Regions from separate parts of the Variovorax sp. Soil_C_12 genome, predicted to be linked through region 2. Evidence: riboswitches for the same ligand, from Rfam matches in the RefSeq annotation. Region 2 holds a riboswitch; the other holds the start of a gene.
The links. A riboswitch is a leader RNA that binds a small molecule or an ion and turns the genes downstream of it on or off. The one in region 2 is predicted to bind glycine.
Positions count from the first base shown of each region.

Region 1: it holds a riboswitch for glycine, as region 2 does, so the genes downstream of both, AC3A6X_RS26415 (D-amino acid dehydrogenase) here and gcvT (glycine cleavage system aminomethyltransferase GcvT) in region 2, are expected to answer to the same signal.

Region 1 covers NZ_JBDGIO010000012.1:48,804-54,084, reverse strand. The annotation lists gene AC3A6X_RS26430 (M20 aminoacylase family protein) at 1-119, opposite strand, end outside; gene AC3A6X_RS26425 (tripartite tricarboxylate transporter substrate binding protein) at 128-1,111, opposite strand; gene AC3A6X_RS26420 (LysR family transcriptional regulator) at 1,245-2,126, shown strand; gene AC3A6X_RS26415 (D-amino acid dehydrogenase) at 2,130-3,398, opposite strand; glycine riboswitch at 3,491-3,596, opposite strand; glycine riboswitch at 3,601-3,704, opposite strand; gene AC3A6X_RS26410 (helix-turn-helix domain-containing protein) at 3,777-4,511, opposite strand; gene AC3A6X_RS26405 (hypothetical protein) at 4,633-5,281, shown strand, end outside.
Region 2 covers NZ_JBDGIO010000005.1:360,564-365,844, forward strand. The annotation lists gene AC3A6X_RS16465 (TRAP transporter large permease) at 1-235, shown strand, start outside; gene AC3A6X_RS16470 (hypothetical protein) at 292-864, shown strand; gene AC3A6X_RS16475 (hypothetical protein) at 1,078-1,989, shown strand; glycine riboswitch at 2,008-2,106, shown strand; glycine riboswitch at 2,123-2,235, shown strand; gene gcvT (glycine cleavage system aminomethyltransferase GcvT) at 2,272-3,444, shown strand; gene gcvH (glycine cleavage system protein GcvH) at 3,494-3,865, shown strand; gene gcvP (aminomethyl-transferring glycine dehydrogenase) at 3,912-5,281, shown strand, end outside.

The sequences.
Region 1 (5,281 bases), on a different contig from region 2:
GCCACCAGCGCCGAGGTGCGGTGCTCGTCGAAGGCGAGCTCGGGATGGCGGTGGATGTCGCGGCGGATGTCGATGAAGGCATCGGCCTGCGCGTGCAGGTCTTCGAGGAGCGTGCTCATGATTCGGCTTATTGGGGTTGCAGGTGGATGGACTTGGCGATGTCCCGGTAGCGCGCGGTCTCGGCTTCGAAGAACTTCGCCGATTCGGCCAGCGACATGGGCGGCGAGGCGACCTGCGTCTGGGCCGCGAGTTGCGTGCGCACGCCCGGGTCCTTCAGGGTCGCGCCGATGGCCTTGTGCAGTTTCTGCACGACGTCCTCCGGCGCGTTCTTCGGCACCATGAAGCCGCTCCAGATCTTGTAGGTCAAATTCTTCAGCTCCTTGCCTTCACTCGCAGTGGGCACGTTCTTCAGCAACTCGGAGCGCTGCGCGCCCAGCTGGCCGATGACCTTGAGCCGGCCCTGCTCGGCCAGCGCGCCCATGGCCGCGCTGTAGACCAGCACGGCAAAGTCCACCTGCCCGCCGCCGAGGTCCTGCAGCAGCGGCGCATTGCCCTTGTAGGGCGCGTGCATCAGCTTGATGCCGGCATCCTGCTGCACCTTCTCCAGGATCAGGTGGTAGAGCGAGCCGACGCCCACGCTGCCGTAGGACAACGGCTGGTCGGTCGATTTGCGGGCCAGCGCGATCAGCTCGTCCACGCTGTTGGCGGGCAGGTCCTTGCGGGCGACGAAGACCATCACCGCATCGGCCACCGGATGCACCAGGCGAAAGTCCTCGGTCTTGAGCTTCACGGCCGCGTTGGCCAGCGGCGAGAGGATCACCTCGTTGGCAGAGCCCTGGAAGATGTAGTGGCCATCGGCCGGCGCCGCCAGCACCTTCTGTGCCGCCATCGCGCCGCTGACGCCGCCCAGGTTCTCGACCAGCACCTGCTGGCCCAGCTCCTTGCCCAACGGGGTGGCAAAGATGCGCGCCAAGGCGTCCGAAGGCCCGCCGGCAGGATAGGGGACCATCAGGGTGACGGGCTTGGCGGGGTAGCTCTGGGCGAAGGCCGTGCCCGCGGCCAGCAACAGGCCACAGGCGAGGAGATGTGAACGCTGGAAGAACGATGTCATCGGGGGACTCCGGGTGGGGCGCCGGCGCGATTGCCGGATGCGGATGAATGCTAGGAGCGGCCACTGCTAACGTCCAATGCATTGTTGGCTGCATTAGCATGAGTTCAATGCAGCTATCCCGCAGGCCTTCGCCATGACGCTGGTCCAACTCAGGCATCTGATCTCGCTGGCCCGCACGGGCTCCTTCAGCAAGTCCGCGCAGGCCTTGCACCTGACCCAGCCGGCCCTGAGCCGCAGCATCCGTGCGCTGGAGGACGAGCTGGGCATGCCGCTGTTCGACCGCGTGGGCCGCAGCAACGAGCTCACCGCCTTCGGCCGCGAGGTGCTGGACCGCTCGCGCCACCTGGTCTTCGAGGCTGACGAGCTGCGCGACAGCGGCCGGCGGCTGCGCGAAGGGGAGGGCGGCACGGTGCGCATCGGCATGGGCTCCGGGCCGGGGGCGATGCTGATGACGCCCTTCCTCATGCACATGGCGAAGCACCACCCGCGGATGCGCGTGGCGGTGGCGCGCGGCGGCACCGATCTGCTCGTGCAGTCGCTGCGCGAGCGCACCCTGGATGCGCTGGTGGTCGATGCGCGCTCGCTGGAGCCGGCGCCCGACCTCGAGCTCGGCCTGGTGCGCGAGATGCGCGGTACCTTCCTGTGCCGCCGCGGCCATCCGCTCGCGCGGCTGCGTGCCGTGGCTTTCGAGGCGGTGCAGCGCTACCCGATCGCTTCCACACCGCTGAGCGACGAGGTGGCGCGCACCCTGGTCGAGGCCTACGGGCCGCAGGCGCATCCCGCGCACTGCGTGACGCTGCAATGCGAGGAGGTCCCCAGCCTGGTGGAGGTGGTGCGCCAGAGCGACGCCGTGCTGCTGGCGATTCGCGCGGCGGCACCCGGCCTCGTCGAGCTGAAGATGGATCCGCCGCTCGACGGCGTGGCGCGCTTCGGCCTCGTGACCCTGCGCCGGCGCACCGAGGCGCCGGCGCTGGTCATCCTGCGCACGCTGATGCAGGCGCTGATGCGCGACTGAGGCTCAGGCGCCGGCAAAGGCGAAGTCGACCTCCGGCTTCAGCCCGCTCACGATGCGCGCGATCGAATGGCCCGAGCCGCAGGCGTGGGTCCAGCCCAGCGTGCCGTGGCCGGTGTTAAGGAACAGGTTGGGCAGGCGCGTGCGGCCGATCAGCGGCACGTTGCTCGGCGTTGCGGGGCGCAGACCGGTCCAGAACTGCGCGCGCGTCGTGTCGCCGGCACCGGGGAAGAGCTCTTCCACGCGCCGCACGATGGCTTCGCAGCGCACGCGATTGAGGTCGCGGTCGTAGCCGTTGAGCTCGGCCGTGCCCGCGATGCGCAGCCGGTCGCCGCTTTCCGAGGTGTAGCGCGAGAAGACCAGCTTGTATTCGTCGTCGGTCAGCGAGACCTGGTGCGCCTTCGAGGCGTCCTTCACCGGCAGCGTGACCGAGTAGCCCTTGGCCGGGTAGATCGGCAGCCGGATGCCCAGCGGCGCGGCGTACAGCGGCGACAGCGAGCCCATCGCCAGCACGACGGCGTCGCCGCGGATGCGCTGGAAGCGGCCCTCGCTGTCGGTGGCCTCCACGTGGTCGATGCGCCCGCCCGCCTCGCGCAGCGCGGTGACGGTGTGGCTCATGAGGAACTGCACGCCGTCCGCCACGGCCAGCGCGACCAGCTCGCGCGCGAAGCGGTTCGCATCGCCCGACTCGTCCTCGGCCGTGTAGGTGGCGCCGGCCAGCTGGGGCCGGATGTGGGCCAGCGCCGGCTCGATGCGCACCGCCTCGTCGGCCGAGACCACGCGGCGCTCGCAGCCGAGGGCCCGCATCTGCTCGGCCGGCTTGAGTGCGCCGTCGAACTCCTTCTGCGTCGTGTAGAAGTGCAGGATGCCCTGGGTGCGCTGCTCGTACTGCAGTCCCTTGTCGCGGCGCAGCTGCTGCAGCAGCTCGCGGCTGTAGGTGCCCAGGCGCACGATCTGCTCGATGTTGCGCCGGGTGCGCGCCGGCGTGCATTCGCGCAGGAAGGCCAGGCCCCAGAGCCACTGGCGCAGGTCGCCGCGCAGGCGGAAGAGCAGCGGCGCATCCTCCTTGCCCAGCCATTGCAGCAGCTTGAGCGGTGCGCCGGGATTGGCCCAGGGCTCGGCATGGCTCACCGAGATCTGGCCGCCGTTGGCGAAGCTGGTTTCGGCGGCCGCCGTGGCCTGCCGGTCGATCACGGTCACGTCGTGGCCGAGTTGGCGGAGGTAATAGGCCGAGGTGACGCCGAGCAGGCCGGCGCCAAGAACGATCACGCGCATTGCAGGAACCTTTCAGGTTGCAACGCTCGGACGCGACGAAAGCAATGGAAGCTCGTGAAGAAGAAAAAGCAACCGGCGCACGCGTCCGAGTTGCCGCTCCCCCTGTCCTCGGTACCTGAGAGATTCATCCGCTGCGCCCGCAGCGGACTTGCTCCTTCGGTGCGTCGCGTGGTGCGACGGCTCTCCAGACGGCTTTGACAGTTGGTGCAGTACAGGCCCTTGGTTGCGAGCCGACCTGAGCGTTTATGGGAGTTTGCGCCTTCGGTGGGGCCGCCTCGCAGCGGCCCGCTCTCCTGCAGTGGGGCGGATTGTAGGCGGCCCGGCCCGTGTCACCAAGCGCGGTCGCCGGGGCCCTGACCCGCCTCGATCTCGATCGCCTCAGGCCCGCCGAAGCCGCGTGAAGAGCTCGAACTCCCAGTTGCGCATACCCAGCAGCAGCGTGTAGCCCTCACGCTCCTTGGGCGAGAGCTTCTGGTCGGTCTGGTGCTGCTGCGCGAAATCCTGGGCCACGCGCTGCAGGCGGTCGAGGAAGGCCGGGGCCAAGCCCTTGCTGATCGAACCATGCACCAGCAGCAGGCCCTCGGCCGGCCCGTCGAAGCCGCCGCGGTAGTAGTCCAGCACCACGTTTTCGCGGAAGAAGTCCATCACCGGCCCATGCGGGCGCCAGCGGAAGGTCTTGGCGAGCTTGAGCCGGTAGCGGTTGAGCGGTCGCAGCTCGATGATGCCGATGCGGTCCAGCTGCGCCAGGTAGCCGATGCATTCGGCCTCGCTGATCCGGTAAGCGGCCACGATCTGCTCCAGCGTCCACTGGCTCAGCACGCAGATGGCCAGCAGCAGCAGCTTCTTGTCCTTGACCACCGCCTTTTCCTGCTCGAGCGTCAGCTCCTTGAGCAGTGGCTGGGCATCGGCGACGCGTCGCGCCAGCTCGGCGAAGTCGATTTTCAGCGCACGACAGATCGCATCGACGCGCGTGAGCGGCATGTCGCCCTTGGCGAGCATGCGCTTGACGCTGGATTCGGCCATGTCCAGCGACTTGGCGAGGTCCGCATAGGTCATGTGGGCGGTCTTCAGCTCGTTCTTGAGAGCCTGGACGAGGTCGATGGTGGTGCTCATGGATCGGGTATTGGTTTTTGATACCGGGGGGCGTGAAAAAGTACTCCGTATCGATTCTCGATGCTCCTCCGGAGGTTGACAACCTACATTCCGCCGCACCGACCTCTCACCGGGAACCGCCATGCCCCTCACGCTCCTCTCCCGCCGCGAACGTGTTCTGCTCTTCTTCTTCGCCTTGCTTCTGCTGCTGGCCGTCGCCGGGCCCTCTCTGCCGTCGCCGGGGATGGGCGGCGTTCCCTTTGCAGACGAGCGCGACTGGTTCGGCCTTCCCCACGCGATGGACGTGCTGAGCAACCTGCCCTTCGCCGCGCTGGGCGTCTGGGGCCTGCGCTGGCTCCACTGGCACGACCAGGCGCACGAGCACGTGCAGGACGCGGTGCCGCTGCACCACGCGGTGGCCCAGCCGCCGGTCAACCTGCTCGACTGCGCCTGGATGTTCTTCGCCGGCCTGGTCATCACGGCCGCCGGCTCGGCCTTCTACCACCTGCAACCCGACGCCCTGCGTCTCGCGGCGGACCGCGCCGGGATGACGGTGGCCTTCGCCGGACTGATCGGGTGCGCCGTCTGCGAGCGGGTGAGCGCGCGTGCCGGTTGGCCGGCGGCCTGGTTCGTGCTCGGCGCAGGCTTGCTGGCGGTGGCCGTCTGCCAGGAAACGGGCAACGTGATGCCCTGGGCGCTGGTCCAGTTCGGCGGCATGCTGCTGGTGCTCGTGCTGGCGCTCACCCGGCCCGCGCAGGGCGCCATCGGCCTGCGGCTGGGCTGGGTGATCT
Region 2 (5,281 bases):
CGGGATCGACCCGGTGCATTTCGGGCTGGTGATGGTGGTCAACCTGGCGCTGGGCATGATCACGCCGCCCTTCGGCGTCAACCTGTTCGCGGCCTGCACGGTGGCGCGCATCTCGCTGGACCGCATCGTCACGCACCTGGTGCCCTTCGTGCTGGTGATCCTGGCCTGCCTGATGGTCATCACCTACGTGCCGGGCATCTCCTTGGGGCTGCGCGACCTCGTTTATGCGAAGTAGTTCACGCATGAGGGCCTGAGCCTTCGGGTTTCACCGGGGTGTCATGCACGTGGCCGATGCTGCGGCGCTTCGATTCCGAACGCCACAGCATCCCCATGTTCTTCATCAAGACCGAGAAAGCGCGCCAGGAACTGCAGCCGGGCCGCCGCACCCTGGGCCAGCGCGAGCGCGCCCTGCTGCTGATGGCCGACGGCCAGCGCTCGGTCACCGATTTCGGCGAGCTCTTCGGCGGCCGCGACGAGGCCGGCCGCGTGGCGCTGCATCTGGTGCAGCAAGGCTACCTGCTGGACTCGCGGCCCCTGCGATCCGCGGTGCCCGCGCCGGCACGCCAGGCGCCCGAAGCCATCCCGCAGGCGGCGGTCTCGGCCGACACCTTCGACGGCAAGCGTTCGCTCGCCACCACGCGCATGTTCCTCTTCGATCTGTGCGAGCGCATGTTCGTGCGCCGCGATCCGGTGCTGGCCGGGCAGTTCCGCGAGGCCCTGCGCGAGTCGCGCGACCGCGAATCGATGCTGTCGGTCGCCGAGGCCATGCTGGGCGAAATCGAGAAGCTCGCGGGCGCCGAGCGCGCTGGCTCGATCCGCGACCGCATCCTGCGCCTGCTGCCGGCCGAGGAGGCCGTGCACTGAAAACAAGGGTTACAGCATGGGCCCCGGTACGGCGCCTTGGCTGACACGCGGCACCCCTCTTTCTGAATAGGCTTGGGGAGTTGCGGCTGCTTCGCGCGGCCAGCGTCGCCGTTTCCGCATTCAGGCGGTAACATGTTCACGCGGCCGCAACCGGCGAGGAACGCATGGGGCGACAACCCGCCGCTTCTCTTTTCTTCTCTCCCCTGAAGGCAAATGACAAGCTACGGTTTCGTTCACTTGGAATTCGGCGACCAGCACCGCGAGCGTTCGCTCCAGGTGCTGGACAAGCTGCGAATCCGCCTGGCCCAGGATGGCGACCGCTTCTCCAGCGTGATCGTCGACAACGCCAGCGCCGTACACGCGGAAAGCGCGACCGGCTCGGACTCCGCGCAGGGCCTGGTGGTCACCGGCGACAACAGCAACCGCGAATTCTCTGGCTGGGACACCGGCATCGAGACCCTCCTCGCGCGCGGCGAACAGCCCGACGTCTGGATCTTCTCGAACGACACGGTGGCCCTCAACCACGCCTGGAGCGAACGGCGGCTCGAGCGCTTCGGCGGCGAGATCCGCAAGCTCGCCCTGCATCCGGGGCCCTGGCTCTTCGGCGAGATCAACGACTTTCCGCGCTCGACCATGACCCCCATGGGGCCCCTGCTCGAATGGGTCTCGACCTACTGCTTCGCGATGAACAACACGCTGCGCCACCGGCTGGGCACGCTCTCGCCCGGCAACGCGCTGCTGGATTCGCTGGTGAACGAGCAGTTCGAGCCCGGCCGCGGCGTGTTCCGCGACCACGTGGGCGAGGCGTATGTCGATTTCGTGTCCGCCTGGCTGATCAGCGACGACGGCGAGGGCGAGCAGAAGAGGCGCCGCTTCAAGTGGGACCACGAATGGCACAGGGCCAGCCCACTCGGCACCGAGAACTTCGAGGACCTGCGCATGAAGGCGCGCTGCTGTCTCTCGGAACACATGCTGAGCCTGCGCGCGCGCCAGGCAGGCGCCGACATCCGCTCGCCCTACGATGCCCGCAACTTGCGCGAGCACGTCCGGCGCTCCCTGCAGTTCCTCTCGGACAAGCTGTGGGAGAAATTCCTGCTGCGGCGGCTGCGGCTGGAGCGGTCGTAGGCGCGGTTTCCCTTACACTCGACCCGGTCAGGAGAGAGCCCCGCAGCGCGGGGCCGCCGAAGGCGCAGGGCCCCTCGAAGAACGGGCCCGAACGCTCAGGCAAAAGGACTGACGAGGCGCCCGTTCTTTCGGGCGTTTCCTTGCTGGAGAGAGGCGGCGCTTTGCTTTTGGCAAAGCCCGTCCACCGAAGGAGCAAACCCCGATCGTGGGGCGAATCTCTCAGGTAAAGCGGACAGCAGGGGTGGCCCATGGCTTTGCTGCCATGGATCTGGACTGCCCCTGATGGAGAGTGCCTTGGCCTCTGCTCCCGACGATCTGCAAAAGACCCCTCTGTACAACCTGCATGTGGAGCTCGGCGCCCGGATGGTGCCCTTCGCGGGCTATTCGATGCCGGTGCAGTACCCCGCCGGCCTGATGGCCGAGCACAAGCACACGCGCACAGCCGCGGGCCTCTTCGACATCTCGCACATGGGCCAGCTGCGCCTGGTCGGGCCCGAGGCCGCTGCCGCCTTCGAGACCCTGATGCCGGTCGACGTGATCGGCCTGGCGCCCGGCAAGCAGCGCTACGGCCTGCTGCTGAACGACCAGGGCGGCATCCTCGACGACCTGATGTTCTTCAACGAGGGCGGCGATTCGATCTTCGTGATCGTCAACGGCGCCTGCAAGGCCGCCGACATCGCCCACATCCAGGCGAAGATCGGCCAGCGCTGCCAGGTGCAGCCCCTGCCCGACCACGCCCTGCTCGCGCTGCAGGGCCCGCAGGCCGCGGGCGTGCTGGCGCGCCTGTCGCCCGGCATCGAGCGCTTCGTCTTCATGACGGGCGGCAAGGTGCAGATCGGCGGCATCGCGGCCTTCGCCACCCGCAGCGGCTACACCGGCGAGGACGGCTTCGAGATCTCGGTCGCCGCACCTGACGCGGAGGCGCTCGCCCGGCTGCTGCTGACGCAGCCCGAGGTGCAGCCCATCGGCCTGGGTGCGCGCAATTCGCTGCGCCTCGAAGCGGGCCTCTGCCTCTACGGCAACGACATCGACACCACGACCACCCCGGTCGAGGCCTCGCTCAACTGGGCCATGCAGAAGGTGCGCCGCAGCGGCGGCGCGCGCGAGGGCGGCTTTCCCGGCGCGGCGCGGGTGCTGGCGCAACTCACGGCCGACAGCGGCACGGCCGGCCGCCTCGACCACGACACGCTCAAGCGCAAGCGCGTCGGCCTGGTGGCGCTGGAGCGCGTGCCGGTGCGCGACGGCACGCTGCTCGAATCCTTCGAGGGCCTGCCCATCGGCCAGGTGACCAGCGGCCTGCTGGGCCCGACGGTCGACCGGCCCGTCGCGATGGGCTATGTCGCCCTCGCCTACGCCGAGCCCGGCACCCGCCTGCAGGCCATCGTGCGCGGCAAGCCGGTGCCGATGGAAGTCAGCACCCTGCCCTTCGTGCCCGCGCGCTACTGGCGCGGCTAGTTCTTCCTTTCTTTCTTCCTTCCCTTTCTCTTCCCCCAGGAGCCATTCCATGACCATCAAATACACCAAGGACCACGAGTGGGTGAACGCCGAGGGCGACAACGCCACCGTCGGCATCACGCTGCACGCCCAGGACGCGCTGGGCGACGTGGTCTTCGTCGACCTGCCGCAGGTCGGCCAGGGCTACGCCCAGGGCGAAGTCGCCGGCGTGGTGGAGTCGGTTAAGGCTGCGGCCGACGTCTTCATGCCGGTCGCGGGCGAGATCACCGAAGTCAACGAGGCGCTGCGCGCCGACCCCTCGCTGGCCAACAGCGCGCCCGAAGGCGAAGGCTGGTTCTTCAAGATGAAGATCACCGAGCCCGCGCAGCTCGACGCCCTGCTCGACAAGACCACCTACGACAAGTTCGCCGAAGAGAACTGAAAAGCGGACAGCCGCCGCGTTTGTTCCCCCTCCCCTGAGCCCCTCCATGCCGAAGTCCTCCCTGCCCTCCCTGCCCACCCTCGCCGATCTCGAGAATGCCGGCGAATTCATCGCCCGCCACATCGGCATCGAGGCCGAGGACGAGGCGCGCATGCTCGCCGCCGTCGGCTCCAAGACGCGCGCCGAGCTGATCGACGGCATCGTGCCGCCGGCCATCCGCCGCAGCCATCCGATGCAGCTCCCCGCGCCCGTGACCGAAGCCGGCGCGTTGGCCGAGCTGCGCGCCATCGCGGCGAAGAACAAGGTGGCGCGGAACTTCATCGGCCAGGGCTACTACGGCACCCACACGCCCGGCGTGATCCTGCGCAACGTGCTGGAGAACCCGGCCTGGTACACGGCCTACACGCCCTACCAGGCCGAGATCTCGCAGGGCCGCATGGAGGCGCTGCTCAACTTCCAGACCATGGTCTGCGACCTGACCGGCATGGCGATCGCCAACGCCTCGATGCTCGACGAGGCCACCGCCGCGGCCGAGGCGATGACGCTGGCGCGCCGCAGCGTCAAGAGCAAGAGCAAGGTGTTCCTGGTCTCGGGCGACTGCCATCCGCAGACCATCGAGGTGATCAAGACGCGCGCCGCACCGCTGGGCATCGAGGTCAAGGTCAGCACCGTCTCCGAGACGCTGCCGCACCTGATGGCCGGCGGCGATTTCTTCGGCGCGCTGGCGCAGTACCCCGCCACCACCGGCCACGTGCACGATCTGCGCCCGCTGGCCGGCCATGCCCACGCCTGCGACGCCGCCTTCTGCGTGGCGGCCGACCTGCTGGCGCTCACCCTGCTGGCGCCGCCCGGCGAATGGGACGCCGACATCGTCTGCGGCACCACGCAGCGCTTCGGCATGCCCTTGTGCAATGGCGGCCCGCATGCGGCCTACCTGGCCTGCCGCGATGAATTCAAGCGCTCGCTGCCCGGCCGGCTGGTCGGCGTCAGCGTCGACACGCAGGGCCGCCCGGCCTACCGCCTGGCGCTGCAGACGCGCGAGCAGCACATCCGCCGCGAGAAGGCCACTTCCAACATCTGCACGGCGCAGGTGTTGCCGGCAGTGGTCGCGAGCATGTATGCTGTCTACCACGGGCCCGCAGGCCTGACGCGCATCGCGCAGCGCGTGGCCGCCCTCACCGCCATCCTGGCGCAGGGCCTGGAGCAGATGGGCCGCGAGCTGGCCAACGCCACCGCCTTCGACACGCTCACGGTCCTGACCGGCGAGGACACGCCGAAGATCCTGGAGCGCGCCCAGGCCGCCTCGGTCAACCTGCGCCAGGGCCTGCAGCAGCACCTGGGCATCTCGCTGGACGAGACCAGCACCCGCGCCGACATCGAGACCCTGTGGGCCCTGTTCGTGCCGGCCGGCACGCC